One region of the Neorhizobium sp. 2083 genome, then DNA from elsewhere that is predicted to be linked to it. Evidence: riboswitches for the same ligand, from Rfam matches in the RefSeq annotation. Region 1 holds a riboswitch; each other region holds the start of a gene.
What was found. A riboswitch is a leader RNA that binds a small molecule or an ion and turns the genes downstream of it on or off. The one in region 1 is predicted to bind thiamine pyrophosphate.

Region 1 (3,271 bases):
GATGGCCCTTGGCGAGATCGGCGGCATGCGCCGCGATCTTGTAGGTGATGACGCCGACTTTCACGTCGTTGCGGTCGGGCAGGCCGAGATGTTCCTTCGGCGTCACGTAACAAAGCATGGCGGTGCCTAACCAGCCGATCATCGCGGCCCCGATGCCGGACGTGATGTGATCGTAACCCGGCGCGATGTCGGTGGTCAGCGGCCCGAGCGTATAAAACGGCGCCTCGCCGCAGACCGCGAGCTGCTTGTCCATGTTTTCCTTGATCTTGTGCATCGGCACATGGCCGGGGCCTTCGATCATCACCTGGCAATCCTTCGCCCAGGCGATCTTCGTCAGTTCGCCGAGCGTTTCCAGTTCCGCAAACTGCGCCGCATCGTTGGCGTCGGCGATCGATCCCGGACGCAGGCCGTCGCCCAGCGAGAACGACACGTCGTAGGCGCGGCAGATGTCACAGATCTCCTCGAAATGCTCGTAGAGGAAACTCTCCCGGTGGTGATGCAGACACCACTTGGCCATGATCGAACCGCCCCGGGACACGATGCCGGTAACACGGTCGACGGTGAGCGGAATATAGGCGAGCCGGACGCCCGCATGGATGGTGAAATAGTCGACGCCCTGCTCGGCCTGTTCGATCAGCGTGTCGCGATAGACCTCCCAGGTCAGGTCCTCGGCAATGCCGTTCACCTTCTCCAGCGCCTGGTAGAGCGGCACGGTGCCGATCGGCACCGGCGAATTGCGGATGATCCATTCGCGGATATTGTGGATGTTGCGGCCGGTCGACAGGTCCATGACCGTATCGGCGCCCCAGCGGATCGCCCAGACCATCTTCTCGACTTCCTCCGCCATCGACGAGGTGACGGCGGAATTGCCGATATTGGCGTTGATCTTCACCAGGAAATTACGGCCGATGATCATCGGTTCGGATTCCGGATGGTTGATATTGGCGGGAATGATCGCCCGGCCTTCGGCGATTTCCCGGCGGACGAATTCCGGCGTCACGAATTCCGGAATATGGGCGCCAAAACTCTCGCCGTCGCGGACGCGAGCTTGTCTCTCCGCCTGCCGGCCGAGATTTTCGCGGATGGACACGAACTCCATCTCCGGCGTGACGATGCCGGCCCGCGCATAGGCGAGCTGGGTAACGGCCCTGCCCGGCTTCGCCTTGAAGGGAAGATTGCGGACGGGGAATTCCGGCGTCAGCCGGTCGCCGGAAACAAAGCCGTTGTCCTCCGGCCTGACGATGCGGCCCTCATAGGCCTCCACGTCGCCGCGCGCGAGAATCCAGCTTTCGCGCAGGCGTGGCAGGCCGGCATCGATGCTGATCGCAGCACCTTCGGCCGTATAGGGACCGGAGGAATCGTAGACGGTGACCGGCGGCTCGCCGGAAGTCGGATGCAATGCGATCTGCCGCATCGGCACGCGGATATCCGGATGGATGACGCCTGCTTTCAGGACTTTCGTCGAGGCGGGAAGCGGGCCGGTGGTGACGACCGGGGTGAGTTTGGCGGTTGCAATATTCATGGTTCGAGGCTCCAAGGTTTGACGTTTGGAGACCCAGTTCCAGTGTTGGAATGATGAAAAAACGCGGTGGAAATCGAAAGACGGTTCCCCGCCCTCGCTGCCGCAGCGCCCGCACCGTCCCTACGCCAGTATGAACTGGATCAGGTTCAACGGGTCACTGCGCCTCGGGCGGCCAAAGCCGATCCGACCAGCAGTATCTCAGCCCCTTGGCGGGACCCCCCTGGTGAATGCCGGCATCAGAAACCTGCAGGCGGCCCATGTCAAGCCGGCCGAAGCGTGGTTGATAGATCGAATTTTACCGAATCCCGCAGCTCCAAATTGATGAAGTTTATTACCGAAATCTTATGCTATCCTGCGTAATAACCGTCCTGGCGATGAACGCAGATTTCCAATTATCGGGAGATGTCGAGATGAACGAGACCATTCGCGAATTGCTGACGCGGGTAGGCGGCCTTCCGGTCGCGGTGACGGAGCTGGCAGACGGCGCCGATCTTTATGCGGCGGGCCTTTCCTCCTTCGCATCGGTGCAGCTGATGCTGGGCCTGGAGGAGGCGTTCGACATCGAATTCCCGGACAACCTTCTGAACCGCAAGTCCTTCGCCAGCATCGCAGCGATCGAGCAGACGGTCTCCCACATCCTGAAAGCCCGCGAGGCCGCTTGAGATGAGCCTCCCCGCCTTTGCCGCAGACATGGCCTTGAGCGCACGCGCTCATCGCGTGGCAACCGTAGCGGCTGAATTCGCCGATCCCGTCGATCGGGACGGCCGCTTCCCGCGCGAGGCGGTCGACGCCATGAAAGCCGAGCGCCTTCTCGGCATCCAGATCCCGACCGGGTTCGGCGGCGAGGGCGCTTCCATCACCGAGATCGCCGAGGTCTGCTCCATCCTGGGACAGGCCTGCGCCTCGAGCGCCATGGTTTTCGCCATGCACCAGATCAAGGTTTCGAGCCTCGTGGTGCACGGCGCCGACAGTCCCTGGCACATGGATTTCATGCGCGAACTCGCCGGCCGCCAGCTTCTCGTCGCCTCCGCGACGACCGAGGCCGGCATCGGCGGCAACATGCGCAACTCGATCTGCGCGATCGAGGTCGATGGCGACACCTGCCGCCTGACGAAGGATGCGACCGTGATTTCCTACGGCGCCCATGCCGATGCGGTCATGGTCACCTCGCGGTCGAACGAAGGCGCCGCCCCGACCGACCAGGTCATGACGGTCTTCCGGCACGGCCAGTACACCCTGCAGAAGACGGTCGACTGGGATACGCTCGGCATGCGCGGCACCTGCTCCGACGGTTTTCTCTTCCAGGGCGAAGCGCCATCGGCGCAGATCTTCCCGAAACCGTTCGCCGAGATCGCGGCCCAGTCGATGCTTGCCACCTCGCATCTTCTCTGGAGCGCCGTCTGGTACGGTATCGCCGCCGATGCGGTCCTGCGGGCGCAGGCTTTCGTGCGCGCTGCAGCCCGCAAGGCCGGCGGCACCCAGCCGCCCGGCGCGCTCAGGCTCGCCGAAGCCTCCAACCAGCTTCAGCTCCTCAAGGGCAATATTCTCTCGGGCCTCAAGCTCTATGAGGATGCCAAGCTTGATTCCGACCGCTTGTCGTCCATGGGCTTTTCGATCGCCATGAACAACGTCAAGCTCGCCTCGTCCGAAATGATCCTGACCATCATCAACCAGGCGATGATCATTTGCGGTATCATGGGCTACAAGAACGGCACGCCCTACAGCCTCGGCCGGCACCTGCGCGATGCC
Region 2 (3,271 bases), on a different contig from region 1:
TCAGGACCAGCGCCGTGATGCCAATCTGCAGCAGCGACAGCGCGATGGCGCGGGGTGGGTCGAAATCGAAGCGCAGCGACTGGTAGATCGCCACTTCGAGCGTCGTCGCGGCCGGTCCGCCGCCGAGCACCAGGACCAGTGTGAAACTGGTGGCGCAGAGCATGAAGATCAGTCCGGTTATGCCGGGGATGACGCGCCGCGCCGCGGGCCATTCGATGAAACGGAAGACGGAAAAGGGTTTCATTCCAAGGCTGGAGGAGAGCAGCCAATATTCCGCCGGCAGACGCTCCAGTGCCGCGAGCAGCAGCCTTGCCGCGAGCGGCAGGTTGAAGAACACATGCGCGAGCAGGATGCCGGATAACCCGTAAATGCTGACCGGCTGCTCAAGACCGAGCTTCAACAGTAGGCTGTTCATCACTCCTTGCCGGCCCCAGATGCCGATCAGGCCGAGCGCGCCGATCAACACCGGCAGGCCCATGGGCAGCGCCATCAACCGGATGATCCAGATGCGGCCCGGAAAGCGTGGGCGGCGTGCGAGCGCCAGGGCGACGGGGAGCGCGAAGACGACCGAAAGCAAAGTCGAGAGAGCCGCCTGGAGCAGCGTGAAACGCAGGATTCGCCAGGTATAGGCGGTAAACAGCCGGCTTTGGGTATTGCCCGCGTCCCAGGAGAGAAGGGCGGCGACAGCGATGCCGACGAAGAGGGCGATGCCGACGAGGCTGAGGAGCCCCCAGCCTATCCCCCGTCTCCGTTCAGCGCGTGTCAGCATGGGATCAGTTCATGCCCATTTTAGTTCATGCTCATGGCGGTCAGCCATTCGTCGATCCAGGTCTGGCGATTCCTGGCGACCTCGTCGGACCCCATGAGGAAAGTCTTGCCCGGCTGCACCAGCTTGTTGAAGGCGTCCGGAAGCGGTGTGGAGGTTTTTGCGACCGGCATCATCCAGTTGGTGGTCGGGATGACATCCTGGAAAGCCGGCGACACCATGAATTTCAGGAACTGTTTCGCCAGATCCTTGTCGCCCGCGCCCTTTAGCAGGCCGGCAACCTCGATCTGGATGTAGTGACCTTCGGAGAAGGACGCGGCCTGATAGCGGTCGGTCTTTTCCTCGACCATGTGATAGGCGGGCGAGGTCGTGTAGGAAAACACCATCGGCACCTCGCCCTTGGTGAACAGGCCGTAGGCCTCCGACCAGCCGGGCGTGACGGTCAGCACGCGTTTCCTGAGTTTTGCCCACGCCTCGGGCGCCTTGTCGCCATAGACCGATTTCACCCAGAGCAGCAGGCCGAGGCCCGGTGTCGAGGTGCGCGGGTCCTCGATGGCGATCTTCTGCGCTGGATCGCCGTCTACCAGTTCCTTGAGGCTCTTGGGCGGGTTCTTCATCGCCTGGGTATCGTAGACGACGGCGAAATGGCCGTAATCGTAGGGAATGAACGTGTCGTCGCTGTAATTGCCCGGCACCTTGGCGGCGGAGGCGTCGAGCCCGTGCGGCTCGAAAAGACCGGTCGCCTTGGCCTCGGAGATCAGGTTGGTGTCGAGGCCGAGCGCGATATCGGCATCGGTGCCCTGGCCTTCGAGCTTCAGGCGGGTGAGAAGCGCCACGCCATCGGCGACGCCGACGAAATTCAGCTTGCAGGCGCAGGTCTTCTCGAACGCCTCCTTCACCTTGGGGCCTGGACCCCAGTCGGAAATGAAGCTCTCGTAGGTATAGACGGTCAGCGTCTTTTCCTCAGCCTCGGCCGGCGCGGAGAAGGAAAGAGCGGCTGCGGCCGTCAATATCGAAAGAATGGTTCTGCGCATCAGCGCCTCCTCTGCTTGCGTTACAAGGGGAATAGGCGCTGATGAAGAGCCGTCTAATCCCTCCGCCGGTGTTAACCGGATCAGGTTCCGCGGGTTGGCCTCAAGGCCTCTCAGCCGCGCGAAAACGCGCGGCACCCCGTTAGAGCGAGACCAGATCTAGCGGCGGCGGGATTGACTGGCAAGAGGCCGGGCGGGATCAGGCGGCGGCGCCCATATCCATGTACATGATTTCCCAGACATGGCCGTCCGGATCCTGGAAGCTGCAGCCGTACATCGGACCCATTTCAAGGTTCGGCCTCCATTCGCCGCCACCGGCGCCGAGTGCCCTGGCCTTGAAGTCGTCGACCTCGGCGCGGCTGCCGGCGGAGAGGCAGTTCAGCACTTCCTTGGATGTCCGGGCGTCGGAAATGTCGCCGTTGATGAAGCCCCTGAATTTTTCGTGGGTGAGCAGCATCACGTGGATATGCTCGCTGACGACCATGCAGCTTGCCGTTTCGTCGGAGAAATTGGGGTTCCTGGTAAAGCCGAGCGCGGTATAAAAATCCGTCGCAACCGTGATGTCGACGACCGGCAGGTTCACAAAAATCATTCTCATCGGGTAATATCCTCTCCGTTTTTCCCGGCACATCCGCGTGCCTCACCCAAGGACGAAGAATAGGAGACAATCCCGACATCGATGTTAAATTTTCTCAGTGGTTCTGCGGAAACACCTTCAGCTCGCGCGGCACGATCGCCATGCCGCCGAGCCGGTTGGCGATGGCGTAGTCGATCGTCTTCTCGACGACGTCGGGCATGACGGGCTTGGTGAGGACACCGAGCGAGCCTTTGACGCCACCTTCCACATCGTCCGGATTGGCCGTCATGAAGACGACGGTGATGCCGTATTGCTCGGCAAGTTCACGGCCGATCTCCGGGCCGGTCCGGCCATCGGAAAGATTGACATCGACCAGGGCGATATCGGCGTAGGCCGCGAGCGCCAAGGCGTGTTTGCGGGCGTTCGCAAAACCGGCCACTTTCAGGCCCATGGATTCCACGGTTTCGGCCACATCGAGCGCGATCAGAAACTCGTCCTCGACGATCATCACTCGTTGATTCATCGCTTCCGCGGCCAGCCGACGACGCGTAACATTTGTCAGCATTGGAGTCCCCATTCGGTTGATCGGTTCCTTCGCTGGCCGATGAGTCCCAAGGACACCCCGACCGTTATTGACCCATCGAACGTCTCGGGAAGCTACATGTTCCGGTCCGCGACAAATATTTTTTTAGCTAACTATCTGTTAAGCATAACAAATCGTAAAACTAACCTTCGATTTCCTCACGCAGCATTTCGAGCTCCAGCCATTCTTCTTCCATTTTGCCGATGCTTTGGCGGAGTTTTTCCATCTCCGCGGCCAGCTTGTTGAAGGCGGCGGGATCCTTGGTGAAGAGATTGGGATCGGCCATCTTCTTTTCGCGGGCGGCGATCTCGGCC
Region 3 (3,271 bases), on a different contig from region 1:
GCCGTCCTTCGATCCTGGGGCAGGGCATGCCTCCGGCGCTCAAGGGCGGCCGGCCGGTGTCGGACGAGGCCGTCGCCAAGGAGCCGATTATCGAGCTGCGCAACAGCGAGCCGAAGCCGTCGGTGCCCGAGGCACGTCCGACCTTGCAGTCCATCGTCATTCGCGACCCGGTGCGGTCAGGACAGTCGGTGATCTTTCCCGAAGGCGACGTGACGATCATCGGGTCGGTCGCTTCCGGGGCCGAAATCATCGCCGGCGGATCGATCCATATCTACGGCACCCTGCGCGGCAGGGCCATGGCGGGGTCGCTCGGAAACGCATCGGCGCGCATCTTCTGCCGCAAGCTCGAGGCAGAGCTGCTGGCAATCGACGGCATCTACAAGATGGCGGACGACATGGCCCCCGGCCTTCGCGGACACTCGGTCCAGCTTTGGCTGGAAGGGGATTCGATCATGGCAGAGAAACTTATTTGAGCCGAAACCGGCCAGCAAACAGGAGAGCAAGATGGGGAAAGTCATCGTAGTCACTTCAGGCAAGGGCGGGGTTGGCAAGACGACCTCGACTGCCGCACTTGGAGCGGCTCTGGCACAGCGAAACGAACGGGTCGTTGTCGTCGATTTCGACGTCGGGCTGCGCAATCTCGACCTGGTGATGGGCGCCGAGCGCCGGGTCGTCTACGACCTGATCAACGTCATTCAGGGTGAAGCCAAGCTTTCGCAGGCGCTGATCCGTGACAAGCGGCTGGAGACGCTGTTCCTGCTGCCGGCGTCCCAGACGCGCGACAAGGACAACCTGACGCCGGAGGGTGTCGAACGGGTCATCACCGAGCTGAGGCGGGTGTTCGACTGGGTCATCTGCGACAGCCCGGCCGGCATCGAAAGCGGCGCAACGCTTGCCATGCGCCATGCCGACATGGCCGTGGTGGTCACCAATCCGGAAGTCTCGTCGGTTCGCGACTCGGACCGCATCATCGGCCTGCTCGACTCGAAGACGTTGAAGGCCGAGCGCGGCGAACGCATGGAAAAGCACCTGCTTCTCACGCGCTACGACGCCAACCGCGCGGAACGGGGCGACATGCTGAAGGTGGAGGACGTGCTGGAAATCCTGTCCATCCCGCTGATCGGCATCATTCCGGAAAGCATGGACGTGCTTCGCGCGTCGAACATCGGGTCGCCGGTCACCCTGGCGGATGCGCGCAGCGCCCCGGCCATGGCCTATTTCGAGGCCGCACGCCGGCTTGCCGGCGAGGTTCTGCCGATCACGGTCCCGGGGGAAAAGCGCGGGATATTCGGCAAGATCTTCGCACGGAGGGCCGCATGACGATATTCAACCTCTTCCGCAAACAGCGCTCCGCTCCAACGGCCCGCGAACGCCTGCAGGTGCTTCTCGCCCACGAACGTTCGTCGAACGGCTCTGACCTCGTATCCGTGCTTCGCGAAGAAATCCTCGCGGTGATCGCCAAGCACGTGCAGGTCGACAGCGACAAGGTGCAGGTCAAGATGGATCGCGACGAGGATGTCACGATCCTGGAGATCGATGTCGAGATCCCGCTCGACGCCGTCAGCCAGGCTGCCTGAGCCGGTCGCATTCGACCGGACCTTAAGTTTCGAAACGCGGGCACCCCGGTTGTCCGCGTTTTGCATTTTGCGCCTTCCGCCGCTGCATCTTCTAATCTTGGCGGCCGTTCGAGGATTGACAAAAAAACCTCTCCGTCCGATAGCTCAGGGATATTCCGAGGGGGGCATCTTGACGATGCTGAGATGGCGGTGAGCCGGACCCTTGAACCTGATCCGGGTCATGCCGGCGTAGGAACGGAAACAGGCGTCCTCCGACGATTTTTCTCTTCTCCGCTTCACCTGGATCTCCGTGATTGAGCTGATCTGGAGATCGACGATGACATCCATTCTTTCCGCATTCCCAAGCCCGTTTCCGGTCGTCAGATCCGGCGCTTAGCATCATGCGGGCGTCCCACGCGGTGATTGGCCTCGTCCTGCTTGTCGCTCTATGGCAGGCTGGCGTCTGGCTTTTTACTCCGCCCCGCTACATCCTGCCGTCTCCGATTGAGGTGGTCTCCGCCTTCTGGCGTCAGCCGGGGTTCCTGCTGAGAAACAGCGCAGTTACGCTGACGGAAATCGCGCTCGGCCTGGTCATCGGCGGCACCTTCGGCATCGCGACCGCCTTCGGGGTCGCGGCATTGCCGCGGCTTGGGCGCCTCGTCTGGCCGATGGTTCTCGTCCTGCAGGCCTTTCCCGTCTTCGTTCTGGCGCCGATCCTGGTTCTCTGGCTCGGTTTCGGGCTCGCCTCGAAAGTGGCGATGACGACGATCATCATCTTCTTTCCGGTCGCCTCGGCCTTTGCCGACGGCCTTCGCCGCACAGATCAGGAAATCCTCGACGCCGTATCGCTGGAGGGCGCGAGCCACTGGCAGGCGCTGGTTGCGATCCGCGTGCCGCTGGCGATCCCGAGCCTCGTCTCGGGCCTCAGGGTTGCCGCGCCTCTGGCACCGCTCGGGGCGGTCGTCGGTGAGTGGGTCGGGGCATCCGGCGGGCTCGGTTTCGTCATGGTCCAGGCGAATGCCCGCATGCAGACCGATACGGTGTTCGCCGCCATGGTCGTCCTCGCCATCCTCACTGTCGCTTTAAGGCTTCTCATCGACCGGCTGACCGCAGGCCTCGCCCCCTGGGCCAGCGAAGCCGATCCTGCATCCTCATCCTCATCCGCATCAAGGAGCTCCGCCCAGTCATGATCCGTATCCTCACAGCGTCCGTCATCGCGCTCGCCACCCTGGCCGCGCCCGCTTCCTCGCAGGCGGCCGACAAGCTCGGCGTGCTGCTCGAATGGTTCGTCAATCCGGATCACGCACCGATGGTCATCGCCAAGGAGCGCGGCCTGTTTGCCGATGCCAATCTCGACGTCGAGCTCATCCCGCCGTCCGACCCTTCCGCGGTGCCGCGCCTCGTCTCGGCGGGGCAGGCGGATATCGGCATTCATTACCAGCCCAATCTCTATCTCGATCACGAGGCCGGCCTGCCGCTGGTGCGGTTCGGCACGCTGGTCGAAACCCCGCTCAATACCGTCACGGTTCTGGCGGATGGCCCGATCAAGAGCCTCAAGGACCTGAAGGGCAAGAAGGTCGGCTTTTCCGTCACCGGCTTCGAGGATGCCATGCTGAAGCGCATGCTGGCTTCCGAAGGGCTCTCGAACGACGACGTGGAACTGATCAACGTCAATTTCTCGCTGTCGCCTTCGCTGATCGGCGGCAAGGTGGATG

Region 2: linked by a shared signal. The riboswitch ahead of thiB (thiamine ABC transporter substrate binding subunit) and the one ahead of thiC (phosphomethylpyrimidine synthase ThiC) in region 1 are both predicted to bind thiamine pyrophosphate.
Region 3: linked by a shared signal. The riboswitch ahead of J2X76_RS16375 (ABC transporter permease) and the one ahead of thiC (phosphomethylpyrimidine synthase ThiC) in region 1 are both predicted to bind thiamine pyrophosphate.

The regions. Positions count from the first base shown of each region.
Region 1 is NZ_JAVDTC010000010.1:186,873-190,143, reverse strand. Features, by position in the region: gene thiC (phosphomethylpyrimidine synthase ThiC) at 1-1,522, opposite strand, end outside; TPP riboswitch at 1,622-1,754, opposite strand; gene J2X76_RS28735 (acyl carrier protein) at 1,933-2,184, shown strand; gene J2X76_RS28730 (acyl-CoA dehydrogenase family protein) at 2,186-3,271, shown strand, end outside.
Region 2 is NZ_JAVDTC010000006.1:166,849-170,119, forward strand. Features, by position in the region: gene thiP (thiamine/thiamine pyrophosphate ABC transporter permease ThiP) at 1-769, opposite strand, end outside; gene thiB (thiamine ABC transporter substrate binding subunit) at 790-1,800, opposite strand; TPP riboswitch at 1,841-1,949, opposite strand; gene J2X76_RS22585 (VOC family protein) at 1,997-2,395, opposite strand; gene J2X76_RS22590 (response regulator) at 2,490-2,939, opposite strand; gene J2X76_RS22595 (ABC-F family ATP-binding cassette domain-containing protein) at 3,100-3,271, opposite strand, start outside.
Region 3 is NZ_JAVDTC010000004.1:38,450-41,720, forward strand. Features, by position in the region: gene minC (septum site-determining protein MinC) at 1-473, shown strand, start outside; gene minD (septum site-determining protein MinD) at 505-1,320, shown strand; gene minE (cell division topological specificity factor MinE) at 1,317-1,577, shown strand; TPP riboswitch at 1,726-1,829, shown strand; gene J2X76_RS16375 (ABC transporter permease) at 1,958-2,746, shown strand; gene J2X76_RS16380 (ABC transporter substrate-binding protein) at 2,743-3,271, shown strand, end outside.